Regions from separate parts of the Streptomyces sp. NPDC127190 genome, predicted to be linked through region 2. Evidence: riboswitches for the same ligand, from Rfam matches in the RefSeq annotation. Region 2 holds a riboswitch; each other region holds the start of a gene.
The links. A riboswitch is a leader RNA that binds a small molecule or an ion and turns the genes downstream of it on or off. The one in region 2 is predicted to bind S-adenosylmethionine.
Positions count from the first base shown of each region.

Region 1: another riboswitch for S-adenosylmethionine. It lies ahead of ACFVIU_RS32395 (amino acid ABC transporter permease); the one in region 2 lies ahead of thrC (threonine synthase).
Region 3: another riboswitch for S-adenosylmethionine. It lies ahead of ACFVIU_RS20225 (aminotransferase class V-fold PLP-dependent enzyme); the one in region 2 lies ahead of thrC (threonine synthase).

Region 1 covers NZ_JBHXVE010000029.1:24,552-31,763, reverse strand. Annotated here, with positions in the region: gene ACFVIU_RS32415 (ABC transporter ATP-binding protein) at 1-90, shown strand, start outside; gene ACFVIU_RS32410 (aliphatic sulfonate ABC transporter substrate-binding protein) at 133-1,191, shown strand; gene ACFVIU_RS32405 (putative leader peptide) at 1,368-1,478, shown strand; gene ACFVIU_RS32400 (glutathione S-transferase C-terminal domain-containing protein) at 1,703-2,566, shown strand; SAM riboswitch class IV at 2,632-2,740, shown strand; gene ACFVIU_RS32395 (amino acid ABC transporter permease) at 3,065-4,045, shown strand; gene ACFVIU_RS32390 (amino acid ABC transporter ATP-binding protein) at 4,042-4,839, shown strand; gene ACFVIU_RS32385 (ABC transporter substrate-binding protein) at 4,909-5,934, shown strand; gene ACFVIU_RS32380 (GNAT family N-acetyltransferase) at 6,026-6,751, shown strand; gene ACFVIU_RS32375 (putative leader peptide) at 6,811-6,897, shown strand; gene ACFVIU_RS32370 (LLM class flavin-dependent oxidoreductase) at 6,975-7,212, shown strand, end outside.
Region 2 covers NZ_JBHXVE010000019.1:150,907-158,118, forward strand. Annotated here, with positions in the region: gene otsB (trehalose-phosphatase) at 1-768, shown strand, start outside; gene ACFVIU_RS27130 (trehalose-6-phosphate synthase) at 773-2,203, opposite strand; gene ACFVIU_RS27135 (glucosyl-3-phosphoglycerate synthase) at 2,286-3,230, opposite strand; SAM riboswitch class I at 3,393-3,535, shown strand; gene thrC (threonine synthase) at 3,554-4,837, shown strand; gene ACFVIU_RS27145 (MoaD/ThiS family protein) at 4,834-5,109, shown strand; gene ACFVIU_RS27150 (cold-shock protein) at 5,552-5,755, shown strand; gene groL (chaperonin GroEL) at 6,124-7,212, shown strand, end outside.
Region 3 covers NZ_JBHXVE010000012.1:151,515-158,726, reverse strand. Annotated here, with positions in the region: gene trpD (anthranilate phosphoribosyltransferase) at 1-583, shown strand, start outside; gene ACFVIU_RS20230 (undecaprenyl diphosphate synthase family protein) at 1,155-1,829, shown strand; SAM riboswitch class IV at 1,932-2,048, shown strand; gene ACFVIU_RS20225 (aminotransferase class V-fold PLP-dependent enzyme) at 2,226-3,587, shown strand; gene ACFVIU_RS20220 (Lrp/AsnC family transcriptional regulator) at 3,624-3,905, opposite strand; gene ACFVIU_RS20215 (rhomboid family intramembrane serine protease) at 3,902-4,642, opposite strand; gene ACFVIU_RS20210 (hypothetical protein) at 4,797-5,036, shown strand; gene ACFVIU_RS20205 (NYN domain-containing protein) at 5,081-6,424, shown strand; gene ACFVIU_RS20200 (NlpC/P60 family protein) at 6,637-7,212, shown strand, end outside.

The DNA.
Region 1 (7,212 bases), on a different contig from region 2:
CTCCCCGCCGCCGACCGCGAAGCGAGCGTCGCCCGCGAGGAGCTCCGCGCCCGGCTCCTGGAAGACCTCGGCCTCGCCGGCCGCCACTGACCTCAGCGAACACCCTCACCCGGCACAGAAAGAACGACGACCATGCGCAGAAGAACCACCGGACTCATCGCCATCCTCGGCTCGCTCACCCTGGCGGGCACCCTCGTCGCGTGCGGATCGCCGTCGTCGGACACGCCCGCGCCGCTGAGCAACGCCGCCGACGCACGCGATGCCAAGCACCCCGAGTGGAGCAAGTACACCTTCACCATCGGCGACAACGGCGGTGACGGCAGCCAGGAACTGGCCAAGGTCACCGGCGTGTTCGACAACGCCCCCTACAAGGTGAAGTTCGCCCGCTTCACCTACGGCCCGCCGCTCATCCAGGCCGCCGCCTCCGGCGACATCGACCTCGGCAGCGTCGGCGACGTACCGCCGATCACCGGTGCCGCGAAGGAGTACGGCTTCAAGATCGTCGCCGTGAACCGCTCGCTCACGCCCGACCAGGCGGTGGAGAACATCATCGTGCCCAAGGGCTCCGAGCTGAGGACGGCCGCGGACCTCAAGGGCAAGAAGATCGCCGTCCCGCAAGGCAGTTCGGCCCACGGTCTGGCCCTCAACGCCCTGAAGAGCGTCGGTCTCACCCCCAAGGACGTGAAGCTGGTCTTCCTCGACCCGGCGGCCGGCGCGACCGCGTTCAACACCGGCAAGGTGGACGCCTGGTCGATCTGGAACCCGCAGTCCGCGATCGCGGTCAAGAACGGTGCCCGGATCCTGGTGAAGGGGCTCCCGCCGATCGACCAGACGAGCAGCTACTACGTCGCCAGTGACTCCTCGCTGAAGGACGAGGCCAAGCGTGCGGCCCTCACGGACGTCCTGAAGAGGCTGTCGCGGGAGTTCGCCTGGGGCGTCAAGAACCCGGAGAAGTACGCGCAGGCGCTGGCGAAGGAGCAGGGCATCCCGCTCGCCGACGCCAAGGCCTCCCTGGCCGCCTACTCGAACCGGGTCACCCCGGTGGAGCAGCCGGACATCGCACTGGAGCAGCATCTCGCCGACGCCTTCCTGGACGCGGGCCAGATCACCAAGAAGGTCGACGTCGAGTTGATCACCGACAACCTTCTCCCCGCCGGTTACGACAGCTCCAAGCTCAAGGTCACCTCATGAGCGCACCGGCGAGTGCCCACGCCTGACCCCCTCCCGGAGCGACCGCACCCGACCGGGCGGCCACGGCGGGCGTGCCGCCGTCCATCGGGATGTCCGCCATGCGGGACGGACCCCTTGACGTCCGTGGCCGGTGCATCGACACTCGGTAAGGAATCCTAGCGAACAGGTAGGGAAACATGAGGCGCCTTGCTCCGGTCACCGTCCGAGTGAGCCGTTCGCCTCTGCTGACTTCCCGACGTCACATCGACCTGCTCCGCGTGTGCAGCGCGCTCGGCCGCATGGGCTGACCTGCGCAGCTACCACGCCGACGCCCCCCCACGGCACATCGTGCCGTTCGGCGTGCCCAGGTGAGCCCCGCTCAGGTTTCCGTCGTCGCATCCCCGTAGCCCCAGCGGGCCCGGCACCGAGTGCCGGGCCCGCCCTCCGGGCGAAGGAGGGGGATCCGGCCACGGGGCCCGGCCCGATGTCGCATCCGCCGCGCGGACGTCCGCGCCCGCTTTCGGGGAGAGTCATGACCGTCACCACGCCGGCCGCCCACGTTTCCGTCCGCCCCGCGCCCGCCTTCCTCGGCCGCATCGGCAGGGACGCACGCAGCGGCCACTACCCGGTGCCAGGCCGCTACCGGCTCCATCTGTCGACCGCGTGTCCCGACGGCCTGCGCATCGCCGTCACCCACACCCTGCTCGGCCTGGACGACATCTGTCCGGTCACCTTCCTGCCCGCCGTCCCCGACTGTCCCGAGGGCGGCTACTCGGCCCTGCGTCCGCTGTACGAGGCGAGCGCGCACCGCTACTCCGGTCCGGCCGCGGCGCCGGTGCTCAGTGACGGCTGGTCCGGGCGGATCGTCAGCACCCACGACCGGGACATCATGCGCGACCTCGCCCACCGCTTCGACACCTGCGCCCCCTCGCTCTACCCGTGCGGCGCGGAGTCGGAGATCGAGGCCGTGGAGCAGATGTGCAGGGAGGGAATCGAGGGGGCGGCGCAGCGGGCCGGAGCCGTGGGAGCGGACGCGGCGGAACGTGACATGGCACTGGCCACACTGCTGGAGACACTCGGCGCCCTGGACCGCTGGCTGGTCGGCCGCCCCTACCTGATCCGCGACGAAGTCACCGCGGCCGACGTCGAGTTGTGGGTCGCCCTGGTCCGGCTCGACACCGTGCACCGGCACCATCTCGACGCCGCCGCGGTCCAGCGCATCGCCGGCCACCCGGCGCTGTGGTCCTACGCCCGCCGTGTGACCGCCCACCCGGCCTTCGGTGCCCATCTCGACCTCGACGGGATCGACCGCCGCCACCACGCCCGGTGCCGCGGGCTGGAGGCCGCCGGATCGGCCGTCCAGATCCTCGACTGGGCGGCACACTCGGCCCGTTAGCCGTTCCACCTGGTGGAAGGGCGTTGACATACGTTCGGGCCATTGTCTTAACTACGGCCCAGAACGGTCACGAGTGTCAGCGACAAGCCCTGGCTGGCTGACCGGCAACCCTCGCACCGCGGTGGGGTGCCCCAGGTGACGACCCGGCCGATGACACATCGGTAAGCGCGAGGCCCACAGGGCCGGAACAGTGACGGTGACGCCATGTACGCAGCTCCCAGAACGGCCGCACGCCGTTCCCCGGGCTGCGTACGGACGTACACGAGTCTGCTCGTCGCCGACCGCGCCGTCGATCTGCTCCGCGTCAACAGCGCACTGTGTACCGCACCGGGCCGTGCCCGCTGTCGGGGCTGACACCTCCCCCCAGCCCCCGCACTCCCTGACCGACACCGCCCGCGCGGTGTGCCGTCGCCCTTCCCACTCCCGGTCTCCCGCCGACCCGTGCGTCCCCGCACACCGGCGTGGTGCCGGGGTGTTCCCACCCAGCCGGAGCCCACCATGAGCGAACCCCCTGGCGCCACCGTCACGTTGCCCGAGGCGCCTACCGCCACCGAACCGCCCAAGGCCCTCACCGCCCAGCGCGTGCTGCCGTTGCGCCGGCCGGGACGCTGGATCGCCACCGCGGTCGTCCTGGTCCTGGTCGCCCAGTTCGCACACGGGCTGGTGACCAACCCCTTCTACCAGTGGGACCGCTGGAGCTACTGGTTCCTGCGGCCGACCATCCTCGACGGCCTGCTCATCACCCTCGAAGTCACCGCCTACAGCGCCGTGCTGGGCCTCGTCGGCGGTGTCCTGCTCGCCCTGGCCCGGCTGTCGAAGAGCCCGGTGCTGCGCGCGGTCAGCTGGACCTACGTCTGGGCGTTCCGCTCCATCCCGCTCATCGTGGTCCTGATCTTCCTCTACAACTTCAGCGCCCTGTACAAGACGTTGAGCGTCGGCATCCCCTTCGGGCCGGCCTTCTTCTCCTTCGACGAGTCGAAGCTCGCCACCGACATGGTCGTCGCCGTCGTCGGCCTCAGCCTCAACGAGGCCGCCTACGCGGCCGAGGTGGTGCGCGGCGGCATCCTCTCCGTCGACCAGGGCCAGCACGAGGCGGCCGCCGCCCTCGGCCTGCCCAAGGGCTACCAGTTCCGCAGAGTCGTCCTTCCGCAGGCGCTGCGCTCCATCATCCCCAACTACGTCAACCAGCTCATCGGCCTGATCAAGGGCACCTCGCTGGTCTTCTACGTCTCCCTGCTGGACCTGTTCGGCTCCGCGCAGACCATGGGCTCCACCTACCCCGGCGACATCGTGCCGCTGCTGCTGGTCGTCACCGCCTGGTACCTGATCCTGACCAGCGTCGTCTCCGTCATCCAGTTCTACGTCGAGCGGTACTACGCCCGCGGCGCCACCCGCAGCCTGCCGCCCACGCCCCTCCAGAAGCTCCGCACCGGTCTCACCGAGCTGCGGGCCCGCATCCGCCGGGAGGCCGCCGTATGACCGCCAAGACCGCCGACACCCTGGCGGACGTCGAAGCCGCCACCGTCGAGGTCCACGACGTGCACAAGTGGTACGGGACCCACCGCGTCCTGGACGGCGTCGACCTGACGGTCCGTCCGGGGGAGGTCACCGTGATCCTCGGCCCCTCCGGCTCCGGCAAGTCCACCCTGCTGCGGGTCATCAACCACCTGGAGAAGCCCGAGATCGGCCACGTCAGCATCAACGGCGAGCTGATCGGCGTGAAGCGGCAGGGCGACCGGCTCAAGGAGCTGAGCGAGCGGGCCATCCTCACCCAGCGCGGACGGATCGGGTTCGTCTTCCAGAACTTCAACCTCTTCCCGCACCTGACCGTCCTGGACAACGTGGCCGCGGCCCCCGTCGCCACCGGCCGGCTCGGCAGGGCCGAAGCCCAGGAACTGGCCCGCGACCTCCTCGGCCGGGTCGGCCTCGCCGACAAGACCGGCGCCTACCCGCGCCAGCTCTCCGGCGGCCAGCAGCAGCGCGTCGCCATCGCCCGCGCCCTGGCGCTGCGCCCCGGCGTCATCCTCTTCGACGAGCCCACCTCCGCCCTGGACCCCGAACTGGTCGGCGAAGTCCTCGCCGTCATCCGGGACCTGGCCTCCAGCGGCACCACCCTCGTCATCGTCACCCACGAGATCGGCTTCGCCCGCGAGATCGCCGACCGGGTCGTCTTCATCGACGGCGGCAAGATCGTCGAGCAGGGGCCGCCCTCCGAGGTCCTCGACACACCACGGCACGAGCGGACCAGGGACTTCCTCAGCAAGGTCCTGTGACCCGCCGCCCCCACGACCTCCCCCCACGCCACCACCCTCATCACCGCCCCTGAGCGACAAGGAACGGCCATGCGCACCCATGTCACCCGACGCAGCCTGATACGCGGCATCACCGCGGCGACCGCCGTCGCCTCCCTGGCCACCGGGCTCGCCGCCTGCGGTGGCAACAGCGACGCGGCCACCACCGACACCGCCGCCCGGTCCGGCGAGGTCGTCATCGGCCAGGCCTCCAACGGCGCCGCCCAGCAGACCACCATCAAGGTCTCCGAGGTCAAGTCCATCAGCGCCGAACTGCCCGCCGCCCTCAGGAAGAGCGGCAAGCTGGAGATCGGCATCGGCGCCCTGCCCGCCGGCTTCCCGCCGCTCGCCTACGTGGGCAGCGACCAGAAGACCCTCACCGGCGCGGAGCCCGACTTCGGCCGCCTGGTCGCCGCGGTCCTCGGCCTCAAGCCCGAGGTGAAGAACTCCACGTGGGAGAACCTCTTCGTCGGCATCGACAGCGGCAAGGTCGACGTGGCCTTCTCCAACGTCACCGACACCGAAGAACGCAAGAAGAAGTACGAGTTCGCCTCCTACCGGCAGGACAACCTCGCCTTCACCGTGCCGAAGAAGAGCACCTGGAACTTCGGCGGCACCTACGAGAACCTCGCCGGCAAGACCGTCTCCGTGAGCGCGGGGACCAACCAGGAGAAGATCCTCCTGGAGTGGAAGGCGAAGCTCGCCAAGGAGGGCAAGAAGCTCACCGTCAAGTACTTCCAGGACAGCAACAGCGTCTACCTGGCCCTGTCCAGCGGCAAGATCGACGCGTACTTCGGCCCCAACCCCGGCATCGCCTACCACAACAGGCAGACCGCGAACACGCCCAACGCCACCCGCACCGCGGGCACCTACTCGGGCGCCGGAGCGAGCCTCCAGGGCCTGATCGCGGCCACCGCCAAGAAGGACAGCGGCCTGGCCAAGCCGCTCGCCGACGCCATCAACCACCTGATCAAGAACGGTCAGTACGCCGAGTGGCTCAAGGCCTACAACCTCTCCAACGAGGCCGTCGCCACGTCCCAGGTCAACCCGCCCGGACTCCCGCTCGACAACTCCTGACCACCGCGCACCGGGGACCCCACCACCCACCTCGCGGTGGGGTCCCCGGCACGCCGGACACCCCGAGCCGTACCCCGGAGACCGCCACGCCATGTCCGTCACCACCGTCGACGCCACGTCCTCGCACGTCCTGGACAACCCCGCCTGGGGCGCCCTCACCGGACCCCACGCCCACTTCGCCGAACGCATCGGCCACGCCGCCCGCTACCACCAGGACGTGTCCCCCTTCCACGCCCTCTCCGACGAGGACGACCCGCGCGCCTGGGCCGACCTGGCCCGCCTCGTCGGCCCCGGCGGCACCGCCGCGGTACGAGGTGTCACCGAGGCGCCGGACGGCTGGGAGGTCGTCAGCCTCGGACAGGGCGTCCAGCTCGTGGACACCTCCCTGCGCGCCGAGCCCGACCCCGAGGCCGTACGCCTCGGCCCCGACGACGTACCCCAGATCCTCGACCTGGTCGCCCGCACCGAACCCGGCCCCTACCGGCGCCGTACCGTCGAGATGGGCACCTACCTCGGCATCCGCCACCGCGGCCGGCTGATCGCCCTGGCCGGCGAGCGGCTGCGCCCGCCCGGCTGGACGGAGATCAGCGCCGTGTGCACCGACCCCGACCACCGGGGCCGGGGGCTGGCCACCCGTCTGGTCCGTGCCGTCGCCGCAGGCATCAAGGAGCGCGGGGAACAGCCCTTCCTGCACGCCGCGGCCACCAACGCGAACGCGATCCGGCTGTACGAGTCGATCGGCTTCACCCTGCGCAGCCGCACGGTCTTCTCGCTCGTCCGGCACATCGGGGCCGCCGCGCCGGAAGAAACGGCATAGCCGTGGCGTTGTCCTTGTCGAGGGTGAGTGCGCGGCCCACGTCGACGGAGGTGCGGGACATGACACGTGTACTGCGTGCCGTCTTCCTGCACTCCCGGCCCCACATCGACCTCCAGCGCGTGGCCGGCTCCCTCTGTAGCTCCTGACCCCGTTTCCCCAGCCGCCGTGCGCCCAGACCTCCGCGGGCCGGCGATCTCGTACGGACCTCCAGGAAGGCACTCTCGTGTCCTCAACTCCCGTTTCTCCTCTGCGCCTTGCCGTCGCCCTCGACGGAACCGGCTGGCACCCCGCCTCCTGGCGCGAGCAAGTCGCCCGCCCCCGCGACCTGTTCACCGCCGGACACTGGGCGGACCTCGTCGCCGAGGCCGAGCGCGGACTGCTCGACTTCGTCACCTTCGAGGACGGCCTCGGCCTGCAGTCCTCCCACTACCGCGAACTCGACGGCCGCACCGACCAGGTCC
Region 2 (7,212 bases):
CCGGCCACCGCAGTCGTCGGCCTCGACTTCGACGGCACACTGGCCCCCATCGTCGCCGACCCCGAGCAGGCCCGCGCCCACCCCGACGCCGTACCCGCCCTCACCGCCCTCGCCCCCAAGGTCGCCTCGATCGCCGTGATCACCGGCCGCCCGGCCGGGGTCGCGGTCCGCTACGGCGGCTTCGCGGGCGTCCCCGCCCTGGACCACCTCACCGTCCTCGGCCACTACGGCGCCGAACGCTGGGACGCGGCCACCGGCCAGGTCACCGCCCCCGCCCCGCACCCCGGCGTGGCCGCGGTCCGCGCCGAGCTGCCGGGCGTCCTGGAAGCGGTGGGCGCCTGGCACGGCACCTGGATCGAGGAGAAGGGCCGGGCGGTCGCGGTGCACACCCGCCGCGCCGCGGACCCCCAGGCCGCGTTCGAGGCGCTGCGCGGGCCGCTCACCGACCTCGCCACCCGGCACGGCCTGATCGTCGAGCCCGGCCGGCTGGTCCTGGAGCTGCGGCCGCCCGGCATGGACAAGGGCGTCGCCCTCGCCGATCACCTGCGCGCCACCGGCGCCGAGTCCGTCCTCTACGCGGGCGACGACCTCGGCGACCTCCCCGCCTTCGCGGCGGTGGAGAAACTCCGCTCGGACGGCGTACCCGGCCTGCTGGTGTGCAGCGGCAGCACGGAGGTGACCGAGCTGGCCGAGCGCGCCGACCTGGTGGTCGACGGCCCCGAAGGCGTCGTACATCTGTTGCGCACGCTGGCCGCGCGCATGCCCTGACGCGTCAGCGCTTCACGGCGTCCAGCGCGTCCAGCTGGTCCAGGAACCAGCGCGTGGGCGGCAGGGCCGTCGCCGCGGCGGCCAGCCGCTCGCTGCGCTCGGCCCGCACCCCGTCCGGCAGGATCAGCGCCTCGCGCAGCGCCCGCGCCGTGCCGAGCACGTCGTACGGGTTGACCACCAGCGCGTCGGTGCCCAGCTCCTCGTACGCCCCCGCCTCCCGGGACAGCACCAGCGCGCACCCCGCGTCGGAGACCACCGGGATCTCCTTGGCGACCAGGTTCATGCCGTCCCGGATGGGGTTGACCAGGGCCACGTCGGCGAGCCGGTACGCGGCCAGGGAGCGCGCGAAGTCGTCCTTGACGTGCAGCACGACCGGGGTCCAGCCCGGCGTGCCGTAACGGGAGTTGAGGTCGTCCGCGACCCGCCGTACCTCGGCCGTGTAGTCCCGGTAGACCGCGAGGTCCTGCCGGGACGGATACGCGAAGGCGACGTGGACGACGCGCTCGCGCCACTCGGGGTGGTCCTCCAGCAGCTGCCCGTACGCCAGCAGCCCGCGCGCGATGTTCTTGGACAGCTCGGTGCGGTCGACCCGCACGATGGTGCGGCGGCCGGCGCCGATCTCCTCCCGGAGCGCCGCCATCCGTTCCTCGACGTCCGGTTCGTGCGCCCGCTTGCGCAGGAAGTCCGCGTCCGCGCCGAGCCCGTGCACCCCGATCTCCGTGCCGGCCGGCACCCCGCCCGGCAGCACCGCCCGCGCGCAGGCGGCGAACGCGTCCGCCCAGCGGTGGGTCAGGAACGCCACCCGGTCCGCGCCGAGCATGCCGCCGAGCAGCTGCGCGCGGATGTCGTCCGGAAGCAGCGCGAAGTACTCCGGCGGCGCCCACGGCGTGTGCGAGAAGTGACCGATGCGCAGGTCGGGGCGGAGCGCGCGGAGCATGCCCGGCACCAGGCACAGGTGGTAGTCCTGCACCAGCACCGCCGCGCCCTCGGCCGCCTCCTCGGCCAGCGCCTCGGCGAACGCCCGGTTGTAGGCCTCGTACGACGCCCACTGCCGCCGGAACTCCGCGTCGAAGACGGGCTCCAGCGGGGTCTGGTACAGCATGTGGTGGACGAACCAGAGCACCGAGTTGGCGATGCCGTTGTACGCGTCGGCGAACACGGCCGGATCGATGTCGAGCATGCGGACCAGCTGCCCGCCGGTCGCGTCCACCGACAGCCGCCGCCCGTCGTGGGACCGCCGTACCGCCTCGCGGTCCGCGTCGCTCAGCGCGGCGCACACCCACACCGCCTGCGCGCTCGGCCCGATCGCCGACAGCCCGGAGACCAGCCCGCCGCCGCCACGTCTGGCGTCCAGCGAGCCGTCCTCGCGCACCTGATAGGAAACGGGGCCGCGATTGGACGCGACCAGCACCTCAGCACCGTGCGTGGAAGACATACGCCTCAACCTAGCCCGGCCCGGAAACGCTCAAACGTACGGCCCGCCCGGTACGGCCGCCGTATACGACGGCCCCGGCCGTTCACGCCACCTTGCGCTCGGCGTACTCCGCGATCTCCACCATCGGCGGCCGCTCCTCGGTGTCCACCGAGTAGGTGCGCGGTTCGAAGCCGTCCGCGCCCCGCTCGAACTGGGTGAGCGAGGGGCGGACCAGATGGCCGCGGGCGAGGCGGAGCTGGGCGGTGCGGTAGATGGCCGCCGCCATCCGGCCGAGCGCCTGTCCGTCCTGGTGCCGGTGCTTGCGCACCCCCAGGTCCACCTGGGCCAGTGCGTCCAGCCCCACCAGGTGCAGCGAGTCCACCAGCATGCCCAGCTCCACGCCGTACCCGACGGGGAAGGGCAGCTGCTCCAGCAGTGAGCGGCGGGCGGCGTACTCGCCGCCCAGCGGCTGCACGAACCCGGCCAGCTGCGGCCAGTGCATGTTGAGCAGCGGGCGGGCCATCAGTTCGGTGACCCGGCCGCCCTGCCCGGTGGCACCGGCGAGCGGACGGTCGTACATGCCCTTGACGAGGTCCACGTCCGGCTCGGTGAGCAGCGGGCCGACCAGCCCGGTGACGAAGTCGGAGGAGAAGTCCCGCAGGTCCGCGTCGATGAAGCAGACGAGGTCCCCGTGGGTGACCAGGAGGGAGCGCCACAGCACCTCGCCCTTGCCGGGGACGGCCGGGATGCGGGGCAGGATCGCGTCGCGGTGCACGACCCGGGCGCCGGCGGCCGCCGCGACCCTGGAGGTGCCGTCGGTGGAGCCGGAGTCCACGACGACGATCTCGTCGACGAGCGGGACCTGTTCGACGAGGTCGTGCCGGATCACGGCGACGATCTCCCCGACCGTCGCCTCCTCGTTGAGCGCGGGCAGGACGACGCTGATCGTCTGGCCGGTGCGCTGTTTGGCGGCCAGTATCCGGTGGAGCGGGCGATCGGCCACGGACCAGGAGCGGGTGGCCAGCCAGCGCTCGACTTCTTCCAGCACGGTCTGCGGCTCCTCACTGTTCGTGATCACACGAGGTGCGCCGTGTGATCCATCTCGCGGTTCGGACGTCTATCTCAACTGTCCTGGCCTTCGGTTACAGTCTTGAACAACGCCGATGACCATCGCATGTCGGGGTGTCAAGCGGCGTTGACAATCGCATACAGCTCATCCAGAGGGGCAGAGGGAAACGGCCCGATGAAGCCCCGGCAACCCTCCAGTCGGTCTCGTTCTCCATATCGAGGCTCCCGGCTAGGGAAGGTGCCAAATCCGTCTCACGGCGAGATGCGCCGTGAGGAAGATGAGGAGAAAGGGCCTCGCCTCACATGGCTGCGCAGACAGTTGAAACCCCCCTTGACTCCGCCGTCGACCTCGGTCCGGCCTCGGCCCTGAGCTGTCGCGAGTGCGGTCACCGCGTTCCGCTCGGCCCGGTCTTCGCCTGCGAGGAGTGTTTCGGCCCGCTGGAGATCGCCTACGACTTCTCCGGCCACGACCCCGAGGAACTGCGCCGGACGATCGAGTCGGGCCCCGCGAACATCTGGCGGTACGCGCCGCTGCTGCCCGTCCCCGCCGACGTGGCCGACAAGCCGAACCTCAACCCCGGCTGGACCAAGCTCGTCAAGGCGGACAACCTCGCCGGTGAGCTGGGCGTGACCGGCGGTCTGTACGTGAAGGACGACTCCGGCAACCCGACGCACTCCTTCAAGGACCGGGTCGTCGCCCAGGCCCTGGAGGCGGCGCGCGCCTTCGGCTTCACCACCCTGTCCTGCTCCTCGACCGGCAACCTGGCCGGTGCCGTCGGCGCCGCCGCCGCCCGGGCCGGCTTCCGCTCGTGCGTGTTCATCCCGCACGACCTGGAGCAGGGCAAGGTCGTCATGGCCGCGGTCTACGGCGGCGAGCTGGTCGGCATCGAGGGCAACTACGACGATGTGAACCGCTTCTGCTCCGAGCTGATCGGCGACCCGGCCGGCGAGGGCTGGGGCTTCGTCAACGTCAACCTGCGCCCGTACTACGCCGAGGGCTCCAAGACGCTCGCGTACGAGATCTGCGAGCAGCTCGGCTGGCGGCTGCCCGACCAGATCGTGGTACCGATCGCCTCCGGCTCCCAGCTCACCAAGATCGACAAGGGGCTCCAGGAGCTGATCAAGCTCGGCCTGGTCGAGGACCGGCCGTACAAGATCTTCGGCGCCCAGGCGGAGGGCTGCTCCCCGGTGTCGACCGCCTTCAAGGCCGGGCACGACGTCGTACGGCCGCAGAAGCCGAACACGATCGCCAAGTCCCTCGCCATCGGCAACCCGGCCGACGGGCCGTACGTCCTGGACATCGCCCGGCGCACCGGCGGTGCGGTGGAGGACGTCACGGACGAGGAGGTCGTGGACGCCATCAAGCTGCTGGCCCGCACGGAGGGCATCTTCGCGGAGACGGCGGGCGGGGTGACCGTCGGCGTCACCCGCAAGCTGCTCAAGCAGGGCCTGCTGGACCCGGCGAAGACCACGGTCGTGCTGAACACCGGCGACGGCCTGAAGACCCTGGACGCGGTGGCCGGCACCGGCCTGACCGCGACCATCCGCCCCACCCTGGACTCCTTCCGAGAGGCTGGCCTCGCATGAGCGTGACCGTTCGCATCCCCACCATCCTGCGCACCTACACCGGCGGTCAGGCCGAGGTGCCCGCCGAGGGGGCGACCCTCGCCGAGGTCATCGCGGACCTGGAGAAGAACCACACGGGCATCGCCGCCCGCGTCCTGGACGACCAGGGCAAGCTGCGCCGGTTCGTGAACGTGTACGTCAACGACGACGACGTCCGCTTCGAGCAGGGGCTGGAGACGGCCACCCCGGACGGCGCGGGCATCTCCATCATCCCGGCGGTCGCCGGCGGCTGAGCATTAACCCGGTAACCGACGGTAGCCGGGATTACCGAGCGTTTATCGAATGGCCCCTTCCGCGATAGAAGCGGAGGGGGCCATTCAGTGTGATTGAGCGCGATAGAGTTGGGGAACCGGGTTGCGGGCCTACGGGTCGCGGGCCCTGGAATGGTGCCGCCCGCACGACAAGAAGTAGCCAAAGTGTGCGTGTTTTATGCGGCTTTCGTTCCCTTTGTGGAGCCCGACTTGCCCTGAATTCTCCCTGATTCTTGGCACATTCCGGATCGGGTGCGTCCAGATTTCTCGTCCGATTGACCTGTTGCAGACGGCAGTTGGACAGATACATTCAGCCGCGGTCGACGCGTTCCGGCGCACGCCCCCGACCGATTTGGGGGGTGAGGTCTGACCCGGGTCCGCGAAGTGTGGATCTGTGCAAGGGCCAGTAATAGGGGAGTTAGGCATGGCTCAGGGCACCGTCAAGTGGTTCAACGCGGAGAAGGGGTACGGCTTCATCGCGGTCGACGGTGGTGCGGACGTCTTCGTCCACTACAGCGCGATTCAGATGGACGGCTACCGCACCCTGGAAGAGGGCCAGCGGGTCGAGTTCGAGATCTCGCAGGGCCAGAAGGGTCCGCAGGCCGACATGGTTCGCGTCACCGCCTGAACGTAAAGCAAGCGTTCTTCGCCGAAGGGCCCGCACCTCCCGGGGTGCGGGCCCTTCGGCGTGCCTGTGCCTGTGCCTGTGCTTGTGCCTGCGTCTGCGTCTGCGCTTGCGCGCGTGCCCCGGCGGCCGCATGCGCCCGTTCGCCCGGGGCGGAGACTCCCCGCCGGACCGTGGGAGGCGCTTGCACTCGACCATGCCGAGTGCTAATCATTGGCGTTAGCACTCTGAAGGTGAGAGTGACAAAGAAGGACCGGGTCGGTGAGGCCGCGGACCGGGTGGGGCAAGGAACCACTGGTCGGCTGGCCGTCCGTCGCGGGCGCGGGCGCGGTCCGAAGGAATCACCCCCAGTCCTGGAGGGACCACTTCACATGGCCAAGATCATCGCGTTCGACGAGGAGGCGCGGCGCGGCCTCGAGCGCGGCATGAACCAGCTCGCGGACGCCGTCAAGGTGACGCTCGGCCCCAAGGGTCGCAACGTCGTCCTCGAGAAGAAGTGGGGCGCCCCCACGATCACCAACGATGGTGTCTCCATCGCCAAGGAGATCGAGCTCGAGGACCCGTACGAGAAGATCGGCGCCGAGCTGGTCAAGGAAGTCGCCAAGAAGACGGACGACGTCGCCGGTGACGGTACGACCACCGCGACCGTTCTCGCCCAGGCCCTGGTCAAGGAAGGCCTGCGCAACGTCGCGGCCGGCGCCAACCCGATGGCTCTGAAGCGCGGTATCGAGAAGGCCGTCGAGGCCGTCTCCGCCGCCCTCCTGGAGCAGGCGAAGGACGTCGAGACCAAGGAGCAGATCGCCTCCACCGCGTCCATCTCCGCCGCCGACACCCAGATCGGCGAGCTGATCGCCGAGGCCATGGACAAGGTCGGCAAGGAAGGCGTCATCACCGTCGAGGAGAGCAACACCTTCGGTCTGGAGCTGGAGCTCACCGAGGGTATGCGCTTCGACAAGGGCTACATCTCCGCCTACTTCGCGACCGACATGGAGCGCATGGAGGCGGTGCTCGAGGACCCGTACATCCTCATCGCCAACTCCAAGATCTCCTCGGTCAAGGACCTGCTCCCGCTCCTGGAGAAGGTCATGCAGTCGGGCAAGCCGCTGCTGATCATCGCCGAGGACGTCGAGGGCGAGGCCCTGTCGACCCTGGTCGTCAACAAGATCCGCGGCACCTTCAAGTCCGTCGCCGTCAAGGCCCCGGGCTTCGGCGACCGCCGCAAGGCCATGCTCGGCGACATCGCCATCCTCACGGGCGGCGAGGTCATCTCCGAGGAGGTCGGCCTCAAGCTGGAGAACGCCACGCTGGACCTGCTGGGCAAGGCCCGCAAGGTCGTCATCACCAAGGACGAGACCACGATCGTCGACGGTGCCGGCGCCAGCGAGCAGGTCGCGGGCCGCGTGAACCAGATCCGCGCCGAGATCGAGAACAGCGACTCGGACTACGACCGCGAGAAGCTC
Region 3 (7,212 bases), on a different contig from region 2:
CACGTACTGCGCCGCGGTGAAGTTCCACCCGGCGCTGCGCCATGTGGCCGCCGCGCGCGGCCAGTTGGGGATCCGCACCGTCTTCAACGCGCTCGGCCCGCTGGCCAACCCGGCCCGGGTCAAGGCGCAGGCCGTCGGTGTCGCCGACCCCCGGATGGCCCCGATCATGGCCGGCGTCTTCGCCGCCCGCGGCCACTCGTCCCTGGTCTTCCGCGGCGACGACGGGCTCGACGAGCTGACGACCACGGCCACCTCGCGGGTGTGGGTGGTACGCGACGGCAAGGTGACCGAGGAGGCCTTCGACCCGCGGGACGTGGGGCTGGAACTGGTGCCCGTCGAGGCGCTGCGCGGGGCGGACGCCACCTACAACGCGGGTGTCGCGCGGCGGCTGCTGGACGGCGAGAAGGGACCCGTGCGGGACGCCGTGCTGCTGAACTCCGCGGCCGCGCTGGTCGCCCTGGAGCCGGGCCCGGGGTCCCTGGCGGAGCAGCTGCGGGACGGGATGGACCGCGCGGCCGAGTCGATCGACTCCGGGGCTGCGGCCCGGCTTCTCGAGCGGTGGGTCGCGGCCACCAACGCCTGACGTCCGCCCGGCGGGGCGGCCGCACAAGTCGCCCCGCACTGCGGGAAATTGGCGTCAGATCTTGATCACCTGGCCGGGTCTGTGGATATGCTAGCGTCAAGTGCATTCCCTCGTGGTGATGTGTGTGCCTCCGCTTTGTCCGGAGCACGCATCTGAACGGGGACAACGAAGGGATGACGGGGGCATGGATGAGGGACAGCTGTACCCAGCCATGGAATAGGAATCCGACGCCGCCGGACCGTCGATTACGTCCGGTCCATACCTGAGCCGACTCGGCTCCGCACCGTTTTCATGTCACTCCGCGCGTGATGCGCGTGTCTTCACCACCGGGCGGCATCGACCGCTCTTCAAGCGCCGGAACATTCTCACCGGCCCTTGCTCTGCCCATTCCGGCCTTCTCGACGGCCGTCACATCCGCAGACCGAACCGGTAACCGCACCCAGCACGGGTGCGGAACAGGCCTGCGCACTCTGGCGACACCCTCTCCTCCCTCGTCGGCATCCCCTCGGACGTGCCGTCGACGCACACCCGCACTTGTTCGCGCCAGCGCATTCAGCAAAAGGAGAACACGGTGACCAACTTGATGCTTCTGCCCGACGGCATGCGCCGCTGGTCCATCGAAAACGGTGTCTCCCTCGACGAGGGCTACAAGGCGATGGCGGACAAGCTCGAAGAGTTCATCGGCTGGACCCGGGAGGAGGGCATCAAGACCCTCTACATCACGACGTCCTCGGTGAAGAACTTCAACCGCCCCGAGGCCGCGGTGACGACGTTCCTCGACGCGTTCGACGACCTGGCCCAGCGCGTCCACGGCAGCTGCAACTTCGCGTACTCCGGCTCCCTGGACCTGGTGCCGGACCGCTACCTCGAATCGCTCGAAACCATGCGGAAGGCGTCGGACACCGACTCGGACTTCACGGTCCACTACATCCTCGGAATGTCCCTCTCCCGCGAGGTCATCGGGATCTTCAACAAGCTCAACGGGAAGATCCCGGTCATGACCGAGGAGATCCTGGCCAGCAACGCGTACGTCCCGGAACAGGTCGACTTCGTCATACGCACCGGCGGCGCCGTCCGCATGTCGTCCTTCTTCCCGCTGATGTCCCCGTACGCCGAGCTGTACTTCTCCCCGCTGCTGTTCCCGGACGTCACGCGGGCCGACTTCGACGCCGCGATGAAGGACCTCCGCAACCGCGAGCGGCGCTACGGCGGCTACCCGGAGTCCGGCATGCCCGAGTCGAGCTGACGGCACGACCGACGGCCTCGGCATGCCTCGCCGGCATGCCGAGGTCCCGATATACGGACAGGAGTTGCGGCGCGGCGATCAGCTCCGTTACGTTCCTGTCCAGGTCATGAGCGACAGCCACAAGGCCCCGGCCGGCTGTCCGGCAACCCTCCGTCCGTGGCGGGGTGCCCCGGGTGAGGACCAGGTCGTAGGCAGCGAGGTCTACGGCAAGCGCGGACCCCTCGCACGCTGAGTCGAAGCGTGGACCAGGGGTCCTGGTCGTCGAGGAGTCTTCCGTGAGCAAGCGAATGCGTTAGGGCCGCCGAGCCCCGCCTCCGCGCACCCTTTTCCCCTTTCTCCGTGCTTGAGCGACCTCTGCTCGCGCGGTGATCCCACACGCCTCACGGGAGTTCCGCCATGTCCGTCTCCACCGCTGCCGCCGACCAGTCCGTTTGTGCCCCTCTGCCGGTTCTGGGGCGGGATGTCACCGTTCCGCTAGTCACCGGCGGCGAGGTCACCTACGCGGCCCTCGACTACGCGGCCAGCGCCCCCGCCCTGCAGCGCGTCTGGGACGACGTCGCCGCCTACGCCCCCTACTACGGCAGCGTCCACCGTGGCGCCGGCTATCTCTCCCAGCTCTCCACCGACCTCTTCGAGAACGCCCGCCGCACGGTCTCCGACTTCCTCGGCTGCCGCCCCGGCGACCAGGTGGTCTTCACCCGCTCCACCACCGACTCGCTGAACCTGCTGGCCCGCGCGCTGCCCGCCGGCTGCCAGGTCTTCGTCTTCGAGACCGAGCACCACGCCTCCCTGCTGCCCTGGCAGGACACCCGGGTCACCTACCTCGACGCCCCGCGCACCCCGCGGCAGGCGGTCGAGACCCTGGAGCGGGCGCTCGCCGCCCGCGAGCCCCACGGCCCGGCCCTGGTCTGTGTGACCGGTGCCTCCAACGTCACCGGCGAGCTGTGGCCGGTGCGCGAGCTGGCCGCCGCCGCGCACGCGCACGGCGCCCGGATCGTCGTGGACGCCGCCCAGCTCGTCCCGCACCAGCCGGTGGACGTCCGCGACCTCGACGTCGACTGGATCGCCTTCTCCGGACACAAGCTGTACGCGCCGTTCGGCTCCGGCGTCCTGGCCGGCCGCGCGGACTGGCTGCGCGCGGCCGAGCCGTACCTCGCGGGCGGCGGCGCCAGCCGCACGGTCACCCGGCGCCCGGACGGCGGGGTGGAGGTGGCGTGGCACGAGAGCGCGGCCCGGCACGAGGCCGGCTCGCCGAACGTCATCGGCGCCTACTCCATCGCGTCGGCCTGCAAGGCGCTCACCGAGGCCGGCTGGGACACCCTGGTCGCCCGTGAGCAGCACCTGATCCGCCGGGTGCGCGAGGGGCTCGCCGAGATCCCCGAGGTGCGGGTCCTCTCCCTGTTCGGCGACGACGCCCCGCGCGTCGGGGTGATCTCCTTCGTGGTCGACGGCTGGAACAGCTCCCACTTCGCCGCCGCCCTCTCCGCGGAGTACGGCATCGGCGTCCGCGACGGCCTGTTCTGCGCCCACCCCCTGGTCCGCACGCTGCTGGGCAGCGACCCGCAGACCCAGGGCGAGTGCGGTGCGCCGGAGGCGGCCCCGGGCGAGAAGTCCCTCAACGCCGTGCGCGTCAGCTTCGGCGCGGGCACCCCCGACGAGCACGTCGACCGTTTTGTGAGCGCGGTCCGGGAACTGGTCAGGGACGGTGCCAAGTGGACGTACCGCACGGAGGACGGCCGCTGCGTGCCGGCGGTGTGAGGGGCCGTACCTCCCGATGAGGCGGTGTCCGGACGGTCAGGAGTCGAGGCCGATCGCGAACGCCGCCTCCAGGTCGTGCTGGGAGTAGGTACGGAACGCCACATGCGTGTCCGTGCCCTCCACGCCGGGGATCTTGCTGATCCGGCCCGGGATCACCTCGGCGAGGTCCTCGTGCTCCCGCACCCTGACCATCGCGATCAGGTCGTACGTCCCCGTCACGGAGAACACCTCGCTCACCGAGTCCAGCGAAGCGATCTGCTCCGCGATCTCGGGGATCCGGTCCACGCTGGTCTTGATCAGGACGATCGCGGTGATCACGGCTGCTTCTCTCCCTCGGGCGCCTGGGCAGGGGCGGCTTTCACTCTATCCGTACGGCCGTAGCGCACCCACGCGTAGCCGAAGCCCAGCCCGAAGCCCACCAGGTGCGCCAGATACGCCACCCCCGGGCCCTGTCCGGCCCGCCCCGCCGAGAGCCACTGGAGCGCCGCCCAGAACGGCAGCACGACCCAGGCCGGGAACCGTACCGGCAGGAAGAGGAGGAACGGCAGAAGACTGGTCACGCGTGCCCGCGGGAACAGGTAGAGGAAGGCGCCGAGGACCGCCGAGATCGCTCCGGAGGCCCCCACCAGCGACTGCTCCGAGGCCGCGTTGGCGGCCGCGTAACCGAGCAGGGCCAGGTAGCCGCAGCCGACGTAGAAGAGCGTGTACTCCACCCGGCCCATCCGCTCCTCGGTCATCGCGCCGAAGACGAAGAGGAAGAGCATGTTGCCGAGCAGATGCACCCAGCTCCCGTGCACGAACAGCGCGGTGAGCGGGGTGAGCGCCGCCCTCGGCACGCCCTCGAACAGCTCGGCCGGGACCACGCCCCAGCGGTGGAAGTACACGCGCTGCGCGGCGAGCAGGGACTCCCCGGAGCCGTACGCCCCGGTGAGCCCGGAGGCCGGGCCCAGCACGAAGATCACACAGCACAGGGCGATGAGGGTGTAGGTCATCGGTGCCGATGTGTTCCGGACCGCCCTCACGGTCCGGCCCGCCGTGCTCCAGTTGCCGATCATGGACACAGAGCATGACGTAAGGGGACGCAAGGGGATAGACCGCCTCGCCGCCGTGAACGGACGGGCGGCGAGTCCCCGGCAGGCCGTAGGGTTACGGCCACACGGGTCCGCCCCCCGGGCGCGGACCGACCCGAGAAGGAAGCGAACAGCCACGATGACGGTTCCCCTGCCGACCGCCACGACGCGTTGGCGCTGCACCCTGTGCGGCAACCTCACCCGGTTCGACGTGACCCGTTCCTCGAAGGTGGTCGAGTACGTGCACCTCGACCTGGCGGGTGAGCCGAAGGTGGAGGAGCGCGAGGTGGTCAGTGAGACCATCGAGTCGGTGCGCTGCCGTTGGTGCAACGCGGTGGACCAGGTGGAACTCGTGGACAGGCCGGGCGCCGACTCCTGAGCGGAGCGGCCCCGGGTACAGCGGACGGCTTAGGGGTGTGACGGATGGTGGAGACCGCAGGCGGGGGGCCGGAAGACGGCACCGCTGAGGTGCTTGACCGTCCGCTGCCCGACGGCGTGCGCCGCAGGGTCGTACAGATCGTCTCGGACGGCTTCGGCGGGCTGACCGTGGCGGAACTGCCCGCGCAGCTGCGGCAGTATGCCCGGTTCGCCCCCAACCGCCGGGCGAAGTTCGCCGGGAACGCCATGGCGGCGGCGCTGGAGACCGATCCGCTGTTCCGGCAGCGCATCGGGGAGAAGTTCAGAGAGGCGCATCCGGAACTCGCCGGCGCCCTGGACTCCGGCTCGCCGCCCCCGGCCGCGGACCCGCTCGATGTGGCGGCCGCGGCCTATGTACTGCGCCCCGCGGGCTGGGTGAAGCTGGTCACCGCGGCCGGCGAGGAGGCCCAGCGCGCGGACGCCGAGCGCGCCGACGAGGAGAGCCGGGCGGAGCTGGAGCGGCTGCGCGCCGAGCTGGCCCAGGCCCGCGAGCACACCCGGACCGAGACCGAACGGCTGCGCGCGGAGCTGGAGTCGGCGAAGAAGGAAGCGGAATCGCTTCAGCGCAAGCTGCGGGCCGCGCTCAGCGACGTCAAGCGGGGCGAGGCCGCGCTGCGCAAGGCGCAGGCCGAGATGGAGGCCGTACGCGCCGAAGGCCAGACGCAGCTGTCGGCCGCCGAGAGCGAGTCCCGGCGGCTCAAGGCCCGGCTCGGCGAGGCGGAGGCCGCGCTGGAGGCGACCCGCCGGGCCGCCCGCGAGGGCCGCAGCGTGGAGGACATGCGGGTACGGCTGCTGCTGGACACCCTGCTGGACGCGACCCAGGGGCTGCGCCGCGAACTCGCCCTGCCGCCGGTCTCGGTGCGCCCGGCGGAGACGGTGGACGCGGTGGAGCCGGGGCGGATGACTCCCAAGGACATCGCGGCCCGCGCCCTGTCCGAGCACGACCCGGCCATCCTCGACCAGCTGCTCGCGCTGCCGCAGGCGCATCTGGTGGTCGACGGCTACAACGTCACCAAGACCGGCTATCCGCAGATGCCGCTGGAGAAGCAGCGGCTCCGGCTGCTCGGCCAGCTCTCGGCGCTCGCCGCGCAGACCGGCGCCGAGGTGACCTGTGTCTTCGACGGCGCCGAACTGGCCGCGCCGGTGCTGCTCGCGCCGCCGCGCGGCGTCCGCGTGCTGTTCTCGAAGCCGGGGATCACCGCCGACGAGCTGATCCGGCAGCTGGTGCGCGCGGAGCCGCCGGGCCGTCCGGTCATCGTCGCTTCCACCGACCGCGAGGTGGCCGACGGGGTCGCCAGGGCGGGTGCCCGACCCGTCGCCTCTGCGGTGCTTCTGAAGCGACTGTCCTGAACGCCCAACGGGCATACTCAATGCCCGAATTGGCCGCATCGTCACGCAACGTAGCGTCAATCGCGTCTCACCCCGTGTGAGTTATGGGCAAAGAATGGCTTGCGTGATGCGATTTTCTGCTGTGAGGATTTGAACTGATCACAGCTGGGTCACTAGGGTCTGGGCTCGAACCTCCGAACGGGTGATCACTCACAAGAAGGAGTTCGTCCTCAGTGGCGTCCCACCGTCGACCCAAGCAGCCGAGCCGCACCCGCGTGACCGTGCTCACCACCGCCGCAGCCGCTGCCGTCGCGCTCAGCGCGAACGCCGCCAACGCCGCGCCCAGCGAGAAGCTCAGCAAGGACGAGGTCAAGGCAAAGGTCGACAAGCTCTACGAGCAGGCCGAGCAGGCCACCGAGAAGTACAACGGCGCCCAGGAGAAGCAGCAGAAGCTGCAAAAGGAAATCTCCACCATCCAGGACAACGTCGCCCGCGGCCAGCAGGAGCTGAACAAGCTGCGCGACGGCCTGGGTTCGCTGGCCACGGCCCAGTACCGCTCCGGCGGCATCGACCCCTCGGTCCAGCTCTTCCTCTCCTCGAACCCGGACGACTACCTCGACAAGGCGTCCACCCTCGACCAGTTGAGCAGTCAGCAGGTCGACGCGCTGAAGAAGATCCAGGACAAACAGCGCGAACTCGCCCAGGAGCGGGCGGAGGCGAGCGACAAGCTCAAGGACCTCTCCGCCACCCGCGCCGAACTGGGCAAGAAGAAGAAGGAAGTCCAGGGCAAGCTCGCCGAGGCGCAGAAG